One region of the Rhizobium hidalgonense genome, then DNA from elsewhere that is predicted to be linked to it. Evidence: predicted binding sites of a transcription regulator. Region 1 holds the regulator's gene; each other region holds the start of a gene.
The links. The regulator LexA, encoded in region 1, represses DNA repair genes until DNA is damaged. The targets are predictions, from matches to a motif close to TGTTCNNNNTGTGTTCNG.
Positions count from the first base shown of each region.

Region 2: FFM81_RS07060 (ATP-dependent helicase) is a predicted target of LexA. The motif match lies at 2,958-2,975, and genes of this name have one in related genera.
Region 3: FFM81_RS16645 (PA0069 family radical SAM protein) is a predicted target of LexA. The motif match lies at 1,989-2,006, and genes of this name have one in related genera.

Region 1 is NZ_CP054027.1:2,375,951-2,381,979, forward strand. It holds gene FFM81_RS11355 (FtsB family cell division protein) at 1-243, opposite strand, end outside; gene eno (phosphopyruvate hydratase) at 380-1,654, opposite strand; gene kdsA (3-deoxy-8-phosphooctulonate synthase) at 1,796-2,641, opposite strand; gene FFM81_RS11370 (VOC family protein) at 2,638-3,534, opposite strand; gene lexA (transcriptional repressor LexA) at 3,731-4,450, shown strand; gene FFM81_RS11380 (ComEC/Rec2 family competence protein) at 4,431-6,029, opposite strand, start outside.
Region 2 is NZ_CP054027.1:1,496,533-1,502,561, reverse strand. It holds gene FFM81_RS07070 (PrkA family serine protein kinase) at 1-1,908, opposite strand, end outside; gene FFM81_RS07065 (VOC family protein) at 2,314-2,790, opposite strand; gene FFM81_RS07060 (ATP-dependent helicase) at 3,018-5,495, shown strand; gene FFM81_RS07055 (hypothetical protein) at 5,523-5,870, opposite strand.
Region 3 is NZ_CP054027.1:3,429,467-3,435,495, forward strand. It holds gene FFM81_RS16625 (4-(cytidine 5'-diphospho)-2-C-methyl-D-erythritol kinase) at 1-139, shown strand, start outside; gene moaB (molybdenum cofactor biosynthesis protein B) at 139-690, shown strand; gene FFM81_RS16635 (hypothetical protein) at 697-1,011, opposite strand; gene FFM81_RS16640 (glycosyltransferase family 2 protein) at 1,417-1,935, opposite strand; gene FFM81_RS16645 (PA0069 family radical SAM protein) at 2,074-3,231, shown strand; gene FFM81_RS16650 (ribonuclease HII) at 3,510-4,199, shown strand; gene FFM81_RS16655 (F0F1 ATP synthase subunit B) at 4,410-4,901, opposite strand; gene FFM81_RS16660 (F0F1 ATP synthase subunit B) at 4,905-5,528, opposite strand; gene FFM81_RS16665 (F0F1 ATP synthase subunit C) at 5,606-5,833, opposite strand; gene FFM81_RS16670 (F0F1 ATP synthase subunit A) at 5,902-6,029, opposite strand, start outside.

The DNA.
Region 1 (6,029 bases):
CATATCCTTGTCGAGCGAGCCATCACTCAGCAGCGCGACCTGATTTTCAAGATGTTCGCGCTTTGCCTTCAAGATCGCAAGCTCTTTTTCACGCGCGAGACGCTGATGCTCGAACGTTTCCGTTGCGCGCAGACCGTAATCGCCGTGAATGCAATGATAACCGAAATAGGAAAGGAAGGCGACCGTCATAGCCGGAATGACGAAGCGGCCGATCTTTCTCTTCTTATGATGCTTTGTCCACATACACGCATGCTCTTGAACGCATTACCAATTCGTTCAGCATAACGCGCAGAGATTAACCGTTCATTGACCGTAACCGCCGGCAATAAAAAACCCGCGCCAGGTGAGGCGCGGGTGAAGTCGTCGAAAGCAGATTCGATCAGTTGCGGATGATCGAGCGACCGGCATACTGAGCCTGGGGGCCGAGGCCCTCCTCGATGCGGATCAGCTGGTTGTACTTGGCAAGACGGTCGGAACGCGAGAGCGAGCCGGTCTTGATCTGGCCGCAGTTGGTGGCGACCGCGAGGTCTGCGATGGTCGAATCTTCGGTTTCGCCGGAGCGGTGCGACATGACGGCGGTATAGGCTGCCTTGTGCGCCGTGTTGACGGCGTCGAGGGTTTCCGTCAGCGAGCCGATCTGGTTGACCTTGACGAGGATCGAGTTGGCGACACCCATGCGGATGCCGTCGCGAAGACGGGCGGAGTTGGTGACGAAGAGATCGTCGCCGACGAGCTGGGTCTTCTTGCCGGTCAGGTCGGTCAGCGTCTTCCAGCCGTCCCAATCGTCTTCGGCCATGCCGTCTTCGATCGAGATGATCGGATACTTAGCGGCGAGTTCGGCGAGATATTCGGCCATGGCGCCCGATTCGAGCGTGCGGCCTTCACCTTCGAGAACGTATTTGCCGTCCTTGAAGAACTCGGTCGAGGCGCAATCGAGGCCGAGGTAAATGTCCTCGCCCGGCTTGTAGCCGGCTTTCTCGACCGACTTCATGATGAAGTCGAGGGCTTCCGAAGCGCTCTTCAGGCCCGGTGCGAAACCACCTTCGTCGCCGACATTGGTGTTGTGGCCCTGGGCGGCCAGTTCCTTGCGCAGCGTATGGAAGACTTCCGAGCCCATGCGCACGGCTTCAGCGATGGTGTCGGCGCCGACCGGAAGGATCATGAATTCCTGGAAATCGATCGGGTTGTCGGCATGGGCGCCGCCGTTGATGATGTTCATCATCGGCACCGGCAGGAGGCTCGCGGAAGCGCCACCGACATACCGGTAGAGCGGCAGGCCGGAGGCCTGGGCGGCAGCCTTGGCGACGGCAAGCGAGACGCCGAGAATGGCGTTGGCGCCGAGGCGCGACTTGTTCGGCGTGCCGTCCAGCTCGATCATGATGTTGTCGATCTGGATCTGGTTTTCGGCGTCGATGCCGCCGATTGCGTCGAAGATCTCGGTATTGGCGGCATCGACCGCCTTCTGGACGCCCTTGCCGAGGTAGCGCTTGCCGCCGTCGCGCAGCTCGACCGCCTCATGCGCGCCGGTCGAAGCGCCCGAGGGAACGGCCGCGCGGCCCATGCTGCCGTCTTCGAGATAGACATCGACTTCGACGGTGGGGTTACCACGGCTATCGAGAATCTCGCGGGCGATGATATCGGTGATTGCAGTCATGGGTTCTTCCTGCTCGGTGGGTGATCAATCATTCGAAGCCTGTCATAATCGAAGGCGGGCAAATTACAATGGCGCATTGCGACGCCATCGACCTGCGTGTCTGATCGTCGCTATAGCACGAACATGTCAGGCTTTTGACTGTCAGGCCTTGGCGACAGCATCGAAGGCGAGCAACTTTTCCAGCAGCCGCGGCATGTCCTTGAGATAGACCATGTTCGGGCCGTCGGACGGTGCGTTGTCCGGGTCCTGGTGGGTTTCAACGAAAACGCCGGCAATTCCGGTCGCCACCGCTGCGCGCGCCAGCGTTTCGACGAATTCCCGCTGACCGCCGGAGGAATCGCCCTGCCCGCCGGGCTGCGCGACGGAATGGGTCGCATCGAAAACGACGGGGGCGCCCATCGACGCCATGATCGGCAGTGAGCGCATATCGGAAACCAAAGTATTGTAGCCGAAGGAAGCGCCGCGCTCGCAGAGCAGTACGTTCGGATTGCCGCTGGCGTTGAGCTTCTTCAGGACGTTCTTCATGTCCCAGGGAGCCAGGAACTGTCCCTTCTTGACATTGACGGCACGGCCGGTCTCGGCAGCGGCGATCAGAAGGTCGGTCTGACGGCAGAGGAAGGCCGGAATCTGCAGGACATCGACCACCTTGGCCACTTCGGCGCATTGTTCGGCGGTGTGAACGTCGGTCAGGACCGGAAAGCCGAACTCCTTCTTGAGATCGGCAAAGATCTGCATGCCCTTTTCAAGCCCGATGCCGCGCTCGGCCGACAGCGAAGTCCGGTTCGCCTTGTCGAAGGAACTCTTGTAGACGAGGCCGATGCCGAGCTTGGCGCAGAGCTCCTTCAGCGTCCCGGCAACCATGAAAGCGTGGTCGCGGTTCTCCATTTGACAGGGGCCGGCAATCAGCGACAGGCGGCCAGCATTGGAAAAGGTGACCTGGCCTGCGCCCTCGCCGATCCTGACTTCGGAATTCGTATCAGTGCTCATCGTGTTTCCTCGAAGGCGAAGAGCGTGCCCTGCCCGGGCGCCGGCTTCACCAGAATGCGATTGTTCTTGCGCGTGTAGGTCACTCCGTTAGCAGCCAAATGCGCTTCTGTCACGGCAAGATCAGCGACGGCAAAGAGGATAGCCCGGCCGCGCAGGCCGCGGTCGGCGGATGAGACGGCGATCTCGAAATAGGCCTCCAGCCCTTCCGGCGTCATCAGGCTGATTTTTGCATTCGAGGCGGCGATATTGACGCCGAAACCGGTCTTCTCGACGACCGATTGCGCCGCGGCAAGGCCGACGAAGGCGGCGAATGCAGCGGGGTCCGGCGCGCACAGCGCGATCTCGGCAATGCCTGTTGCGCCATTGGCATGCGTCTCCAGCACGCCGCGGTCGGCCGGCAAGGGATTGATGCGCTGGCAGGTAAAGAGAAAGAAATCGGGCGCCCGCAGATCGCCCGCAAAAGCCAGTTTGAAGCTGCCGACGCTCCTGGAACCATCCGGCATTTTCATCGGCCGGCTGAATTGCAACATCTCGCCGGCGCTCGATCCGCCGGCAGCGAAGCTCTGATGGTCGTGGCCGGCGTCCGCGGTGCCGAAAACCACCGCCGAAAGCCCCTCCTCGCCGCAACGGAAGCGGAAGGCCCGGTTGCGGGCGGTGAAGACATTGCCTTGCCGCGCCGACGCCTCGTTCTCCTCGACGCTCGCAATACCAAGCGGCTCCAGATAGGTCTTGTCGGCAAGGAAGACGCAGGCATTTTCCGTTCCGAAGGGATGGCGGGCATCGGCGGCAACGGTGAAGCCGAGCTTGCCTAGCCGTTCGCGGGCCAGATCGATATTGACGACGGGCAGCACGACATGATCCAGCGGGTGCGGTATGGCGGAATGCTCGTTCATGATATCCCTCCCTCAAACGACAAAAGATGTGCGACAGCGCCACCCCCAAAGCAAGACATGTGTGCCAATCCGGCGAATGAAAATAAAAATCTCAACGAGTTGGCGGCAAGTTTTACGGAAAATTAGCTACTTGCGGAACACATATGGAACATATAGTGTCTGTTCTGGATTTGTTTCAATCAGGGGTCTGACGTCGATGCTCACGCGCAAACAACAGGAGCTTCTCCTTTTTATTCATGAGCGCATGAAGGAATCCGGCGTTCCGCCGTCTTTCGACGAGATGAAGGATGCCCTCGATCTGGCCTCGAAATCCGGCATTCATCGCCTGATCACGGCGCTCGAGGAACGCGGTTTCATTCGCCGCCTACCGAACCGCGCCAGGGCACTTGAGGTCATCAGGCTTCCGGAGGCCTATAGCCCCAGCATCCAGCCCCGGCGCGGCTTTTCGCCGAGCGTCATCGAGGGCAGCCTCGGCAAGCCCCAGCCGGTCGCCGCTCCCTCGCCTGTAAAACCCGTTGCTGACAACGGCAACTCGGTCTCGGTGCCGGTTATGGGCCGAATCGCTGCCGGCGTGCCGATTTCGGCGATTCAGAACAACACCCACGATATCGTCGTTCCGGCCGATATGCTTGGCTCCGGCGAGCATTATGCTCTGGAGGTCAAAGGCGATTCGATGATCGACGCCGGCATCTTTGATGGCGACACGGTGATCATCCGCAACGGCAGCACCGCAAGCCCAGGCGACATCGTCGTTGCCCTCGTCGATGACGAGGAAGCGACGCTGAAGCGCTTTCGCCGCAAGGGTGCCTCGATCGCACTTGAAGCGGCCAACCCGGCTTACGAGACCCGGATCTTCGGACCTGATCGTGTCAAGGTGCAGGGCAAGCTCGTCGGCCTCATTCGCCGCTATCACTGACACTGGACAGGCCAGATTCGACAAAACTGTTGCTGCGCCAGTCATAAGCGCGATGGCGCATCCACGGCCGTGACAGGGTTTCGAATGCCGTTGCGACCTCCAAGCCGGTGTCTGCGAAGCGCAGCTCGATGGAACCGGTTTTGCGTAGTGTCTCACCGGTAAAAAGCGTCCCACCTGAACGGCAGCTGTTGAAACGCAGGCGGACTGATGTGACGACGATATCGGCCGCATCGCAGGCCGGACCGAGATAAGCGGCATTGTCGATGACCGTGACGATACGGCCATTGCCAAGCCTCGATGTACACCAGGCCCTCTTGACGCAGGAAAAGCGGTTTGTTTCACCGCCCGCGGCCGCCGCCCGCATCGCCGTCCTCGCTTCATTCTGCTGATCGCGGGAAAGCCTGACGCGGCGGTCGTCTCCCTCCGGCGGAATTGCGGGACCATCCAGCATCTTCGGCGGGTAATGCGCCGGCAGGACCAGCGCTCGCTGCCACTGGTCGAAAATGAAATCCGGCGGGTTTTCGCGATTGGAAGCCATTGCCTCAGCCGCGACGACTGCAACCAGACTGCCATCCTCCGAAATCACCAGATCCGGCGGCCGGGGAACCGGCAGAAGCAGCACGATGGACGTCGAGGCGGCGAGGATCGAAGTGCCGGCATGGCGCAACCGGGTGCGGAGCAGCGTCAGCAGCAGAAAGCCTGCCACCGCCACGACGAAATACCAGGCGGGGAGACGGCCGACGCCAATATCGCCGCCCCAGCCGGACACCGTCTTGGCAACCGCAATCACCATATCGAGGCCAAAGCCGACCACCTTCCAGAGCGGCGCGTCCAGACCGAAAGGCATGAGCAACATCGCCAGCAGCCCCGCCGGCATGACGATGAAGGAGATGATCGGCATCGTCGCGAGGTTTGCCGGCAGGCCGTAAGCGGTCAGGCGATGAAAATGCTCGATCGAAAACAGCGCCGTGGAAAAACCGCCGATCAGTGAGGTCAGGAAGACGCCGCCGAAGAAACCGGCGACCGCAACGACCGGCCTGATGATCGGCAGCTTCAGCAAAGCGTTTTCGCGGATGCGCCGGTCCTTCCACAGCTGATAGCCCGATACCAGCGCCAATGTCGCGGCAAAGGACATCTGGAAGCTCGGGCCCAGGACTTCCGAGGGCGAAATGGCGATGATGACAAGAGCCGAGAGGACGACATTGCGCAGGCTGATTGACGGGCGATCGAAGAAGACTGCGATCAGCATGATGGCCATCATGATGAAGGCGCGTTCGGCCGAGACTCCGAATCCTGATATCAGGAAGTAGGCGGTGACGGCGATGAGCGCGCCGGCGGCGGCGATTTTCTTTGTCGGATAGGCTTGAGCAACGCCCGGAAACAGGCTGAGCAGCATCCGGAACCCGACGAAGAAAATGCCTGCCGACAGGGCCATGTTGAGGCCCGATATCGCAACGATATGGGCAAGACCGGACTGGCGCAGCGCCTCCGTCGTCGCCTTCGAGATGGCGCGCCGTTCGTCGGTCACCAAAGCAGCTGCAAAAGCGCCCGTATCACCGGGCAGGATCGACCGAATGCG
Region 2 (6,029 bases), 880 kb from region 1:
GAGGCGCCGAACCTGCCTCTCCGTGTAACCCCGCGCGGCCATGCGCGAGACGAATTCACTGTGCTTTTTTTCTGTCTCCGAATCCTTCTTCGAGCCGAAGGAAATCACCGGCAAAAGATCCTCAACCTGCGAGAACATACGTTTCTCGATCACTTCCCGGATCTTCTCGTAGCTCGTCCATGACGGATTTTTTCCGCCGTTTGCTGCCCGCGACCGCAACGAGAACTTGACGATTTCGTTGCGGAAATCCTTCGGATTGGCAATTCCTGCCGGCTTTTCGATTTTCGTCAGTTCCTGATTGAGGAGCTCGCGGTCGAGAAGCTGGCCGGTATCGGGATCCTTGAAGTCGACGTCTTCGATCCAGGCATCGGCATAGTCGACGTAGCGGTCGAACAGGTTCTGTCCGTAGTCCGCATACGATTCAAGATAAGCCTTCTGAATCTCATTGCCAATGAACTCTGCGTAGCGTGGCGCAAGATCGGCCTTGATGAATTCCAGATAACGCTTCTCGACATCGTCGGAAAACTGCTCGCGGCGGATCGCCTGCTCCAGCACATACATCAAATGGACAGGGTCGGCGCCGATATCCGTTGTATCGTGATTGAAGGTGGAGGCGAGCACCTTGAAGGCGAAGCGGGTCGAAATCCCGTCCATGCCCTCGTCGATGCCGGCAGCATCCCGGTATTCCTGAACGCTGCGGGCGCGCGGATCGGTTTCCTTCAGGCTCTCGCCGTCATAGGTGCGCATCTTCGAGAAGAACGTCGAATTCTCGTGTTTGCGTAGGCGTGAAAGCACCGAAAAGCGAGCCAGCATTTCGAGCGTTGCCGGGGCGCATGGCGTATTCGCGAGTTCCGATCCCTCGATCAGCTTCTCGTAAATCTTCTGCTCTTCCATCACCCGGAGGCAATAGGGCACCTTGATCACACAGATACGGTCGATGAAGGCCTCGTTGTTCTTGTTGGCCTTGAAGGTCTGCCATTCCGCTTCGTTCGAATGCGCCAAGACGATACCCGAGAAAGGTATGGCGCCGATATTCTCCGAGCCGATATAGTTGCCCTCCTGCGTCGCCGTCAGCAGCGGATGCAGCATCTTGATCGGCGCCTTGAACATCTCCACGAATTCGAGGATGCCCTGATTGGCGCGGTTGAGCCCGCCCGAATAGCTGTAGGCATCGGGATCGTTCTGAGAGTAAGTTTCGAGCTTGCGGATGTCGACCTTGCCGACCAGCGACGAAATATCCTGATTGTTCTCGTCGCCGGGCTCGGTCTTGGCGACGGCGATTTGGCGCAACCGCGAAGGTTGCACTCTGACGACACGGAAGCGGGAAATGTCGCCGCCGAAGTCGTCGAGCCGCTTCAGGCACCACGGGCTCATCAGCCCGTTCAGGCGCCGTAGCGGAATGCCGTATTGTTCCTGGAGCAGCGAACCCATTGTCTCCGGATCGAAGAGGTTGAGCGGGCTTTCGAAAACGGGGCTGATCTCGTCGCCCGCCTTTAGCACGTAGATCGGATGAACCTCCATCAGCAGCTTCAGCCGTTCCGCCAGGGACGACTTGCCGCCGCCGACCGGCCCGAGCAGATAGAGGATCTGCTTGCGCTCCTCGAGCCCCTGCGCCGCGTGCCGGAAGAAGGAAACGATGCGTTCGATCGTCTCTTCCATGCCGTGAAAGCCGGCAAAGGCTGGATAGATCCGGATGGTCCTGTTCATGAAAATCCGGCCGAGCCGCGCATCCCTGGCGGTGTCGACCATCTGCGGCTCGCCGATCGCGGCGAGCAGGCGCTCGGTCGCATTGGCATAGGCGATCGGGTCCTTTTTACAGAGATCGAGATACTCGGCCACCGACATATCGGTTTCGCGGCGCGCTTCGTAACTGCGCGTAAACGCATCGAATACGGATTCGTTCAGCATGGGCCCTCCAGTAAGGTTATGCCGCAGGCTCAAAGTCGTATAACCATCGAGATGGCTACGACGTTCCTAAGAATCAATAATTTCGTAGGTATATTCGACGCTCACCGGCCGTTTCTTGCAACGCACAAAAACGTGCATGCACCGGTTATTTTTACTCTACGAAACTGTTTCTCATTATAGTTGAAAAAAGCACCCGTGCGGTATCAGCACATTTCGCGACGTGACAGAAAGATGAAAAGGGTGTGCAATGTCGCCCGTGATTCGAGTTTCGGAAAATCGACGATTGGCAGTCAAATCTGCACAGAGTCGATGCCGGACAGCACGTGCCGATCCGCGCCTGAGGTGATGGAAACGGCCGCATACGGCCGTAAGCCAATCATTCGAATCGGTCGCCGCCGGCGCAGTTCAGCCGTTGAATGCCTTCTCCAGTGCGGCGACATCGATCTTGACCATGCCGAGCATCACCTCGGTTACGCGCCTGGCCCGCTCGCGATTGTCGTCGGCGATCATTTCGGAAAGCATGCGCGGCACGATCTGCCAGGATAGACCCCAGCGGTCCTTCAGCCAGCCGCAGGCCTCCGGCGTGCCGCCATTGGCGAGAAAGGCATCCCAGACCCGATCGATCTCGTCCTGGCTCTCCAGCAGAATCGCGATCGAAAAAGAATGGTTGAAGCTATCGAGCGGGCCGGCCCTCATCGCCAGAAAGGCCTGATCGCCAAGCGTGAACTCGATCAGCTCGACGCTGCCAGGAGGTCCGCTCGGCGTTTCCGCCGGAAGGATGGTCGTACGGCCGATCCTGGAATCCGGGATGATGGACACATAGAATTCGACGGCTTCGCGCGCTTCCTCAGCGAACCAGAGATTTGAAACGACCTTCGCCATGATACAGCCTCCTTGTTGACGATTGATCCGGACCACTGTCCGATGATCCAAGGACGCCCCGCCGGCGTGGGTTCCGACAGAGGGCGGCTGAAATTTTTCGGTCGTGTCGCCGCTTCCGTATCCAGCGGCCCGGCCGCCATGCAAACCCCTTGGGATAGCGGCGACTTGGGAATGAAAGCAGAACATCTTTTCTGGTCTTTCCTTCCCGAATCACTACATTACGCGCCATGAGCAATAGTTTCGATGATATCCCCTTCTTCGACGAAGAGCCGGGCGAGATGGCGCGCAAGCCGCAGCCGCCTGCCGCGCCCGCCGGAAGGCCGCCTGCCACCGGTGGCATTGCCGCCCGCGCCATGGCGGCCCGCGACGGCGGCAGCCGGCCGGATTATCTCGCCGGTCTGAACCCCGAGCAGACCGAAGCCGTCGAAACTTTGGAAGGCCCTGTCCTCGTGCTTGCCGGTGCCGGCACTGGCAAGACGCGCGTGCTGACGACGCGCATTGCCCATATCCTCAATACCGGCCGTGCCTTCCCATCACAGATCCTCGCCGTCACCTTCACCAACAAGGCCGCCCGCGAGATGAAGGAGCGCATCGCGCTACTGGTCGGCGGCGCCGTCGAAGGCATGCCTTGGCTCGGCACATTCCACTCGATCGGCGTCAAACTTCTGCGCCGCCACGGCGAGCTCGTCGGCCTGCGTTCCGATTTCACCATTCTCGATACCGACGACGTCGTCCGCCTGATCAAGCAGTTGATCCAGGCCGAAGGCCTCGACGACAAGCGCTGGCCAGCCAAGCAGTTCGCCGGCATGATCGACACCTGGAAAAACAAGGGTCTCGCGCCGGCCGATATCCCCGAGGGCGACGCCCGCGCCTTCGCCAATGGCCGCGGCCGCGACCTTTATTTCGCCTATCAGGCGCGGCTGACCACGCTGAACGCCTGCGATTTCGGCGACCTGCTGATGCATCCGATTGCGATCTTCCGCAAGAACCCGGATCTCCTGAAGGAATATCACGGCCGCTTCCGCTATATCCTCGTCGACGAGTACCAGGACACCAACACCGCCCAATATATGTGGCTCCGGCTTCTCGCCCAGCGCGCCAAGGGAGAGCAGCAGAATGTCTGCTGCGTCGGCGACGACGACCAGTCGATCTATGGCTGGCGCGGGGCCGAAGTCGACAACATCCTGCGCTTCGAAAAGGATTTTCCCGGCGCCAAGGTCATCAAGCTCGAGCGCAACTACCGCTCGACCGAACATATCCTCGGGGCCGCCGCCCATCTGATCGCCCATAATGAAGGGCGGCTTGGCAAGACGCTGTTCACCGACCGTTCCGATCCCGACGACGTCAGGGTGCAGGTCCACGCCTCGTGGGATTCGGAGGAGGAAGCCCGCGCCATCGGCGAGGAAATCGAGCAGCTTCAACGCGGCAAGCATCTGCTCAACGACATGGCGATCCTCGTGCGCGCCTCCTTTCAGATGCGCGAGTTCGAAGACCGCTTCGTCACTCTCGGCCTCAACTACCGCGTCATCGGCGGCCCGCGCTTCTATGAGCGCCTCGAAATCCGCGATGCCATGGCCTATTTCCGCCTCGTCGCCCAAGCCGCCGATGATCTCGCCTTCGAGCGCATCATCAACACGCCGAAGCGCGGCCTCGGCGACACGACGGTGCGTGCGCTGCATGATTATGCCCGGGCCCGCGATATCCCGATGCTGGCGGCGGCCGCCGACATCATCGAGACGGACGAGCTGAAGCCGAAGGCGCGAAAAGCCCTCTTCGACGTGATTCAATCTTTCCGCCGATGGCAGGAACTGCTTGAAAACACGCCGCATACCGAACTTGCCGAGCAGATCCTCGAAGAGTCCGGCTATACCGATATGTGGAAGAACGACAAGAGCGCCGAAGCGCCCGGCCGCCTCGAGAACCTCAAGGAACTGATCCGCTCGATGGAAAGTTTCGAGTCGATGCGCGGCTTTCTCGAACACGTCTCTCTTGTCATGGATGCCGAGACCAACGAGAATCTCGATGCCGTCTCGATCATGACGCTGCATTCGGCAAAGGGTCTTGAGTTCGACACGGTCTTTCTGCCCGGCTGGGAGGAAGGCCTCTTCCCGCACCAGCGCTCGCTCGATGAGAGCGGCCGCGCCGGACTGGAGGAAGAACGTCGCCTCGCCTATGTCGGCATCACCCGCGCCAAGCACCGCTGCCACATCTGGTTCGTCTCCAACCGCCGCATCCATGGCCTCTGGCAATCGACCTTGCCCTCGCGCTTCCTCGACGAACTGCCGGAAACCCATGTCGAGGTCGCCGAAATGGAGCAGAGCTACGGCGGTTACGGCCGTGGCGGCTACGGCCAGTCCCGCTTCGACAAGGCGGAGCCTTTTGCCAATTCCTACTCCACCCCCGGCTGGAAACGCGCCCAGGCCAACAAGACCGACGCCACGCGCGACAATTGGGGCAGCCGCTCCGGCCACGCCGTCGAACGCATCGGTTATGGCGAAAGCGGCCCGAAGGGACGCACGATTGAAGGCGAACTTGTAGCGAAATCCACCTCGTCGGAACCGTCGAAGTTCACCCTCGGCGACCGCGTATTCCACATGAAGTTCGGCAACGGCAATATCACCGGCATAGAAGGCAACAAACTGACGATCGAGTTCGACCGCGCCGGGCAGAAGCGGGTGCTGGACGGGTTCGTCGAGCGCGTGTGACTCGGGATCAGCATGGCGTGAAAACGCTCACCCGAGCATCCGCATTCTTCCAAGACCCAGGACGTCGTTGACAAGCGCGATACCTATGCCCGCGGCAACGATTCCCAATCCGATCAGAAAGAGCCGGCGCGATCGATCGTATTTGACGGCAAAGAGGGAGTCGCGTGACAAGAGGTCCGCAAAGACCTTCACCTGAATGGCTATGCCGATGGTCAGGAACAACATCGGCGGGATATCGATGCGGCTCCAGTCATTGGGATTGGAAACCCAGACACTGATGAAATTAAGCGAGAAACCGAGGATAATCCCGGCCGCCGTCAGCGATCCGTTGCGGAACGTCGCATCGATCTTCTCGTTCGGCTCTGCCTCGGACATGGTTTCGCTTCCGGCTTGCGTCTGAGCAAGAAAGGCAGAAATCTCGGCCGGGAGCAAGATCGGCCGAGAGCATGATGCCGAAAAGTGAAAGCGGTTTTCGGGCGACGTCATGCTCTGACTCCTGTTCTAGACTAGTATCGCGCTTCGGGCGCGGCGGAC
Region 3 (6,029 bases), 1.1 Mb from region 1:
CCGTATGTCCGGTTCCGGCGCCACCTGTTTCGGGATCTTTGCGAGCATGGTTGAGGCGCAAGAGGCGGCTACGGCCCTTCACGGCACGCGGCCGGACTGGTATTTCCAGGCGACGGAAACGATATCGGGAGGCATGTGATGGCAGGTCTGGACGACAAGCGGCCCTTCATAGCCGTCGGCATCGCGGTTCTCACCGTCTCGGATACGCGCACGCCGGAGACGGACAAGTCGGGCGACACGCTGGCGGCGCGAATCAGCGAGGCGGGCCACAGGCTGGTCGACCGGGCGATCGTGCCCGATGATCGCGAGAAAATCGCAGCAACGGTCAAAGCCTGGACCGAGCGGGACGAAATCGACGTCGTCATCACCTCAGGCGGCACCGGCTTTACCGGCCGCGATGTGACGCCCGAGGCGCTGGAGCCCTTGTTCGAAAAGCGCATGGACGGCTTTTCAGCCGTCTTCCACCGTATTTCCTACGACAAGATCGGCACGGCGACGATCCAGTCGCGTGCCACGGCAGGCGTTGCCAACGCCACCTTCATCTTTGCGCTGCCCGGCTCGCCCGGCGCCTGCCGGGATGCCTGGGACGGCATTCTGAAAGGGCAGCTCGACTATCGCAACATGCCGTGCAATTTCGTCGAGATCATGCCGCGTCTGGACGAGCACCTGAAACGCGGCGCGACCAAATAGAATTCGCTATGTGGCAAGGCCGGGCAGAGCGGGCATCGTTTCCCAGCTGTCACCAGACAGCAGAATGCAGCTTATGCCGTGAACATCCGTGACCACGAGCGTCCAGGTGCCGCTTTTGGCGGCATAGACCTCGAGAACGGCGTTCTCGTTGACCAGTCCGACCGCTGTCAGCTTTTCAGCGAAATTCCTGTCGAGGAAATTGACGACCTCGGATCGGCCTGCGCAACTGAGCATCGTCTGCGATGCTGCCGGATGCGGATGCGCGATCAGCGATATCGGCAATATGACGGCCAGCAGGCCGTAAATCATACCGCGTACCATGACGCACCTCCTTTCGCCGGGAACCCGGCAGAAGAGGAGATTGTCGCCGACCTGTTCTGCCGTCCACCGGCATTCCATGGCCATCCGTTACGAAGCGAGGCGCTTCGGCGGCGCCATGGGAGAATTATAGCGCGAAATCCTATTGGGCGCCATGTTTTGCGCGATGGTGGGGAGTGCGACCACTAACGCGCTATACAGCGAGATCAGCCCCTCATCCGGCTGCCGCCACCTTCTCCCGCTCGCCGGGCGAACGGGGGTAGCCGCGACCTCTCCGTCCCCCGCTATCCTTTCGCAGGGCACGTCCCCTCTACCCGTTTTCACGGGGAGAGGGTTAGGGTGAGGGGCAGCTTTCGGCGCCAACCAAGCCTTGGATCAAGCTTTGGAATAACGGAGAGTGAAAACCGCTCAGCGTGCAGCCCGGGCGACCCAGGCGGGAATCAGTTCGCTGGAAAGCTTGCGCGGCTTCTGGCCCTGGGCGAATTCGGCAAGTCGCATGCCGCTTTTGGCCACCGCAAGCGCCTGGCCCTTCGGCATCAGCAAACCAAGCTCCAGCGGCGGCGCGGCGCGGCCAATACGCTGAAAGAACGGCCGTCGATAGCCGCGCGAAGCGGTGAAGCGGGCCGGCAGTTTGTTCAGCGCGATATATTCGGCGATCTCATCGATCCAGCCGGCCTGAGGTCGTGCGCCCGGTTCGACGAAGAGCAGCCATTCGCCGCGGGCGGATCGGACGATGTCATTGATATCCCACTGCGAATAAAAGCGGCAGCCGGCGGCGTCGGCGACCCGCGAGGTACCGTCGCGCGAGCCGTGATCGAGCACGACCACATCGCTGACGATCCCCTCCACCGCGCCTGCCACCAATACCGATAAAGTCTGCGCCAGCTCAGCTTCCTGATCCTGACATTCGAGAACAACCGTCAACATTGCCCATTCATAATGCGCCGCACAAATTATTGCCAGCGGCGTTTTCCGCATTTTGTTCTTGCATTGTTCTTGTTTTACGGATAGGAATTTAATCATCAAAACGGGCGGAAGCGATGGCTTTTGCCGCGGGAGAATCCGATGAGAGAGCAGTCCCTGGCAGGGCAGGCCGCATTCGCGCCTGCCAATACGGCAGATATTGCCGATGCGATGATCGTGTCATCCGGTCTGAGGATCGAGGTCGACCGGCGGCGTGGGCGCGGGGCGGGACTGAACCCAACCGGCAGGTTTGAGGCGCTGCAGCGCGAGACCTTCGACGATGGCTGGCAGACCTTGGAAGAGCTGCCTCCGTTCAAGACGGACGTGCAGATCGAGAAGCCGCGAACTGCCATTACCCGCAATGAATCGCCCGACATTGCCTTCGACCGCTCGATCAACCCCTATCGCGGCTGCGAGCATGGCTGCATCTATTGTTTCGCCCGGCCGACGCACGCCTATATGGGGCTTTCCGCCGGGCTCGATTTCGAGACGAAGCTCTTCGCCAAGCCGGATGCGGCAAAGCTGCTGGAGCGGGAACTTGCAAAGCCGGGCTACAAGGTGCGGGCGATCGCGATCGGCACCAATACGGACCCCTATCAGCCGATCGAAAAGGAATGGCGCGTCATGCGCGGTCTTCTCGAGGTCCTGAACAAGGCGAACCACCCGGTATCGATCGTCACCAAATCGGCGATGATCCTGCGCGATCTCGACATTCTGCAGGAGATGGCGGCGAAGAACCTGGTGCGCGTCGGCATCTCGGTAACCACCCTCGACCGCAAGCTTGCCCGGACGATGGAGCCGCGCGCCGCCACGCCGCCGCGCCGGCTGGAGACCATTCACACGCTGTCGGAAGCAGGCATCCAGACGGCTGTGATGGCCGCCCCGCTGATCCCGGCGTTGAACGATCACGAGCTGGAGCGCATTCTCGAATCGGCCAAGGCTGCCGGCGCCGCCGAGGCGAGCTATGTCATCTTGAGACTGCCGCTCGAGGTTAGCCCGCTCTTCCGCGACTGGCTGCTGCAGCATTATCCCGATCGCTACCGGCATGTAATGTCGCTAGTGCGCTCGATGCGCGGCGGCAAGGATTATGATGCCGAATTCGGCAAGCGCATGAAGGGCGCCGGTCCCTATGCCTGGCAGATCGCCCGGCGTTTTGAAATGGCCGCCAGACGCTTCGGCCTGACGCGACGCGGCATGCCGCTGCGCGACGATCTGTTCGTGCCGCCGGACGGCAGCGGCGTGCAGCTGTCACTGCTTTAGCTTTGTTCTTACGCAATTCCGGACGGAAAACCGCTTTGCACTTTTCCTGGAATTGCTTCTGCCTTTTACGCAATTCCGGACGGAAAACCGCTTTGCACTTTTCCTGGAATTGCTTGTAGCTTGCGCATCGGCTGTTCAGAAAAACCGCCCTGTTTTCGAGCCCCGAGCGCAATTCCCGCGGATGGCACTGACCGCCACCATCCGCCGGTCCCGGTCCCCGACCGCCGCCCTGATCGGGGACTTGCGGGCAATCGGGTTGGCGTGCGAGGTTCAGCCGCATGAAACCTCGCACGCCACCCGATTCTCCCGAGCTTTTCCAAGCGGTTCCCCTCGTGCCGGACTTCCGGCTGGAACTCAAAGCCCGCAAGGCCGGGCACTGGCCGGTCGCCGGCGCCGACGAGGCGGGCCGCGGGCCGCTGGCCGGGCCCGTCGTTGCTGCCGCCGTCATCCTCGATCCGAAGCGCATCCCGGACGGACTGAACGATTCCAAGCAGCTTTCGGCGCAACGGCGCGAGGAATTGTTCGTGCAGATCCTGGCGACCGCCACCGTCTCCATCGCCTCCTCCAGCTCGACGCGCATCGACGAGACTGACATTCGCAAGGCGAGCCTCGACGCCATGCGCCGCGCGATCTGCAGCCTCGCCATTCCAGCAAGCTACGTGCTGACAGACGGGCTCGACGTGCCGCCCGGCCTCGACTGCCCCGGACAGGCGGTGGTCAAGGGTGATGCCCGTTCGGTCTCGATCGCCGCCGCCTCGATCGTCGCCAAGGTGACGCGCGACCGGATGATGGCGCGGGCGCACAATGTGTTTCCCGATTACGGCTTTGCCGCCCATGTCGGCTACGGCACCGCGCAGCACCGCGCCGGCATCGAGAAGCTCGGCCCCTGCCCGCTGCACCGGATGAGTTTCCGGCCGCTGCGCAAGGGCGAGAACGGGCCTGAGATGGACGAGCTGATTTCGGAATAGTCGGCCCAAAGAAAAGCGCCTTGGGTCTTTTGACCGCCGATCTGCCGCCCATCGGGTTTGTTCCTTCTCTCCGCTTGCGGGGCGAAGGTGCCGGCAGGCGGATGAGGGGCAGATCGGCGGATGAAGGCGCCGCACGCGCAAAGCACAAGCCCTATCCACAAAGAAAAGGCCGGGACATGCCCGGCCTTTGCTTATTCCATTTGATACCGCTCAGTTGAGCCGTGTCTTGACCTGGCCAACAGCATTGCCGAAGAGTTCGGACTGAACCTTGGCGTCGGCCTGCTTGGCGAGAACCGTTTCTGCAGCGGCGATCGCCAGATCGACCGCGGCGGAACGGACCGCCTTCATCGCCTCGGCCTCGGCCTGCTTGATCTTCTGCTCGGAAAGCGCCGTGCGGTTGGTGACGAATTCTTCCGTCTTCTTCTTCGCCTCGGCGGTCAGCATTTCGGCTTCACGCTCGGCAGCGGCAACGATGTGGGCCGCTTCAGCTTCCGCTTCCTTGCGCTTGCGCTGGTATTCGGCGAGCAGATGCTGGGCCTCCTCGCGCAGGCGCTTGGCTTCAGCCAATTCGTTGCGGATCTGGTCGGCGCGGTCGTCGAGCGACCGTGCCATCATGCCCGGAACCTTCAGGTAGACGACCAGCGCCAGGAACAGGACGAGGCCGACAAAGGCGAAGAAAGTCGCATCAAAGTGAAATTCCATCGATCAAGCCTCCTTCTTGGCGGCCGCGACGGCGGCGGCGACATCGGCCTTGGCGGCTGTGCCGCCGATCAGCTGATCGACCACGGCAGCCGCTGTTTCCTCGGCAATGGTGCCGACGTCGGCGAAGGCCTTCGCCTTGATGTCGGCGATACGGACCTCAGCAGCCTTGATCTTTTCCGACAGGCTCGCCTCGACAGCGCGGCGATCCTCTTCGGCCTTGAGCTTGGCGGCATCGCGTGCAGCAGCGCCGATCGCATTCGACTTGGCGCGGGCAGCAGCCAGTTCACCTTCATAGGTCTGGACGGCGGCGTCAGCTTCCGCCTTTAGGCGGCCGGCTTCTTCCAGATCCTGGGAGAGGCGCGTGTGGCGCTGATCGAGGATAGCCCCGATGCGCGGCGCGATGACCTTTTGCATGAGCAAATAGAAGACGCCGAACGTGATCACCAGCCACAGCAGCTGGGATGCGTAAGTCGTCGAATCGAAAGGCGGGAACGGGCCGCGGGCGTGTTCGCCTTCGGCAACACCGGTCTCGGTATGGACCTCGCCTGCGGCCGGAGCGGCATGCGCATCCGTACCCGTCGCTGCCGCCGGTGCTTCTTCAGCGTAAGCCGGGGTCACAAAAAACATTCTCACCTCCAGGTGGACTGCAAATGCAAAGGATCACGGCTTGCGGTGGCAGGCCGTGATCCATCTATTCGCCGATATCAGACGGCGAAGAGGAGGAGGAGAGCGACGAGCAGCGAGAAGATGCCCAGAGCTTCCGTAACGGCGAAGCCGAATACCAGACGGCCGAACTGGCTGTCAGCGGCAGACGGATTGCGCAGTGCGCCGGAGAGGTAGCTGCCGAAAATATTGCCGAGGCCGAGAGCCGTACCGGCCATACCAAAGCAAGCCAGGCCTGCACCGATGTACTTTGCTGCTTCCGCTTCCATGTTGAACTCCTTTGAAATGGTTGTTGCGGCGAATGACTGACGCCCTGGAGACGTCGTTGTCGTTATCCTTAGTGCCCGCCCGGATGGATTGCGTCGTTGAGGTACATGCAAGTCAGCACCGCAAAGACGTAAGCCTGAAGGAAGGCGACGAGGAACTCGAGACCGGTCAGGGCGACGGTCATGATGAGGGGAAGAA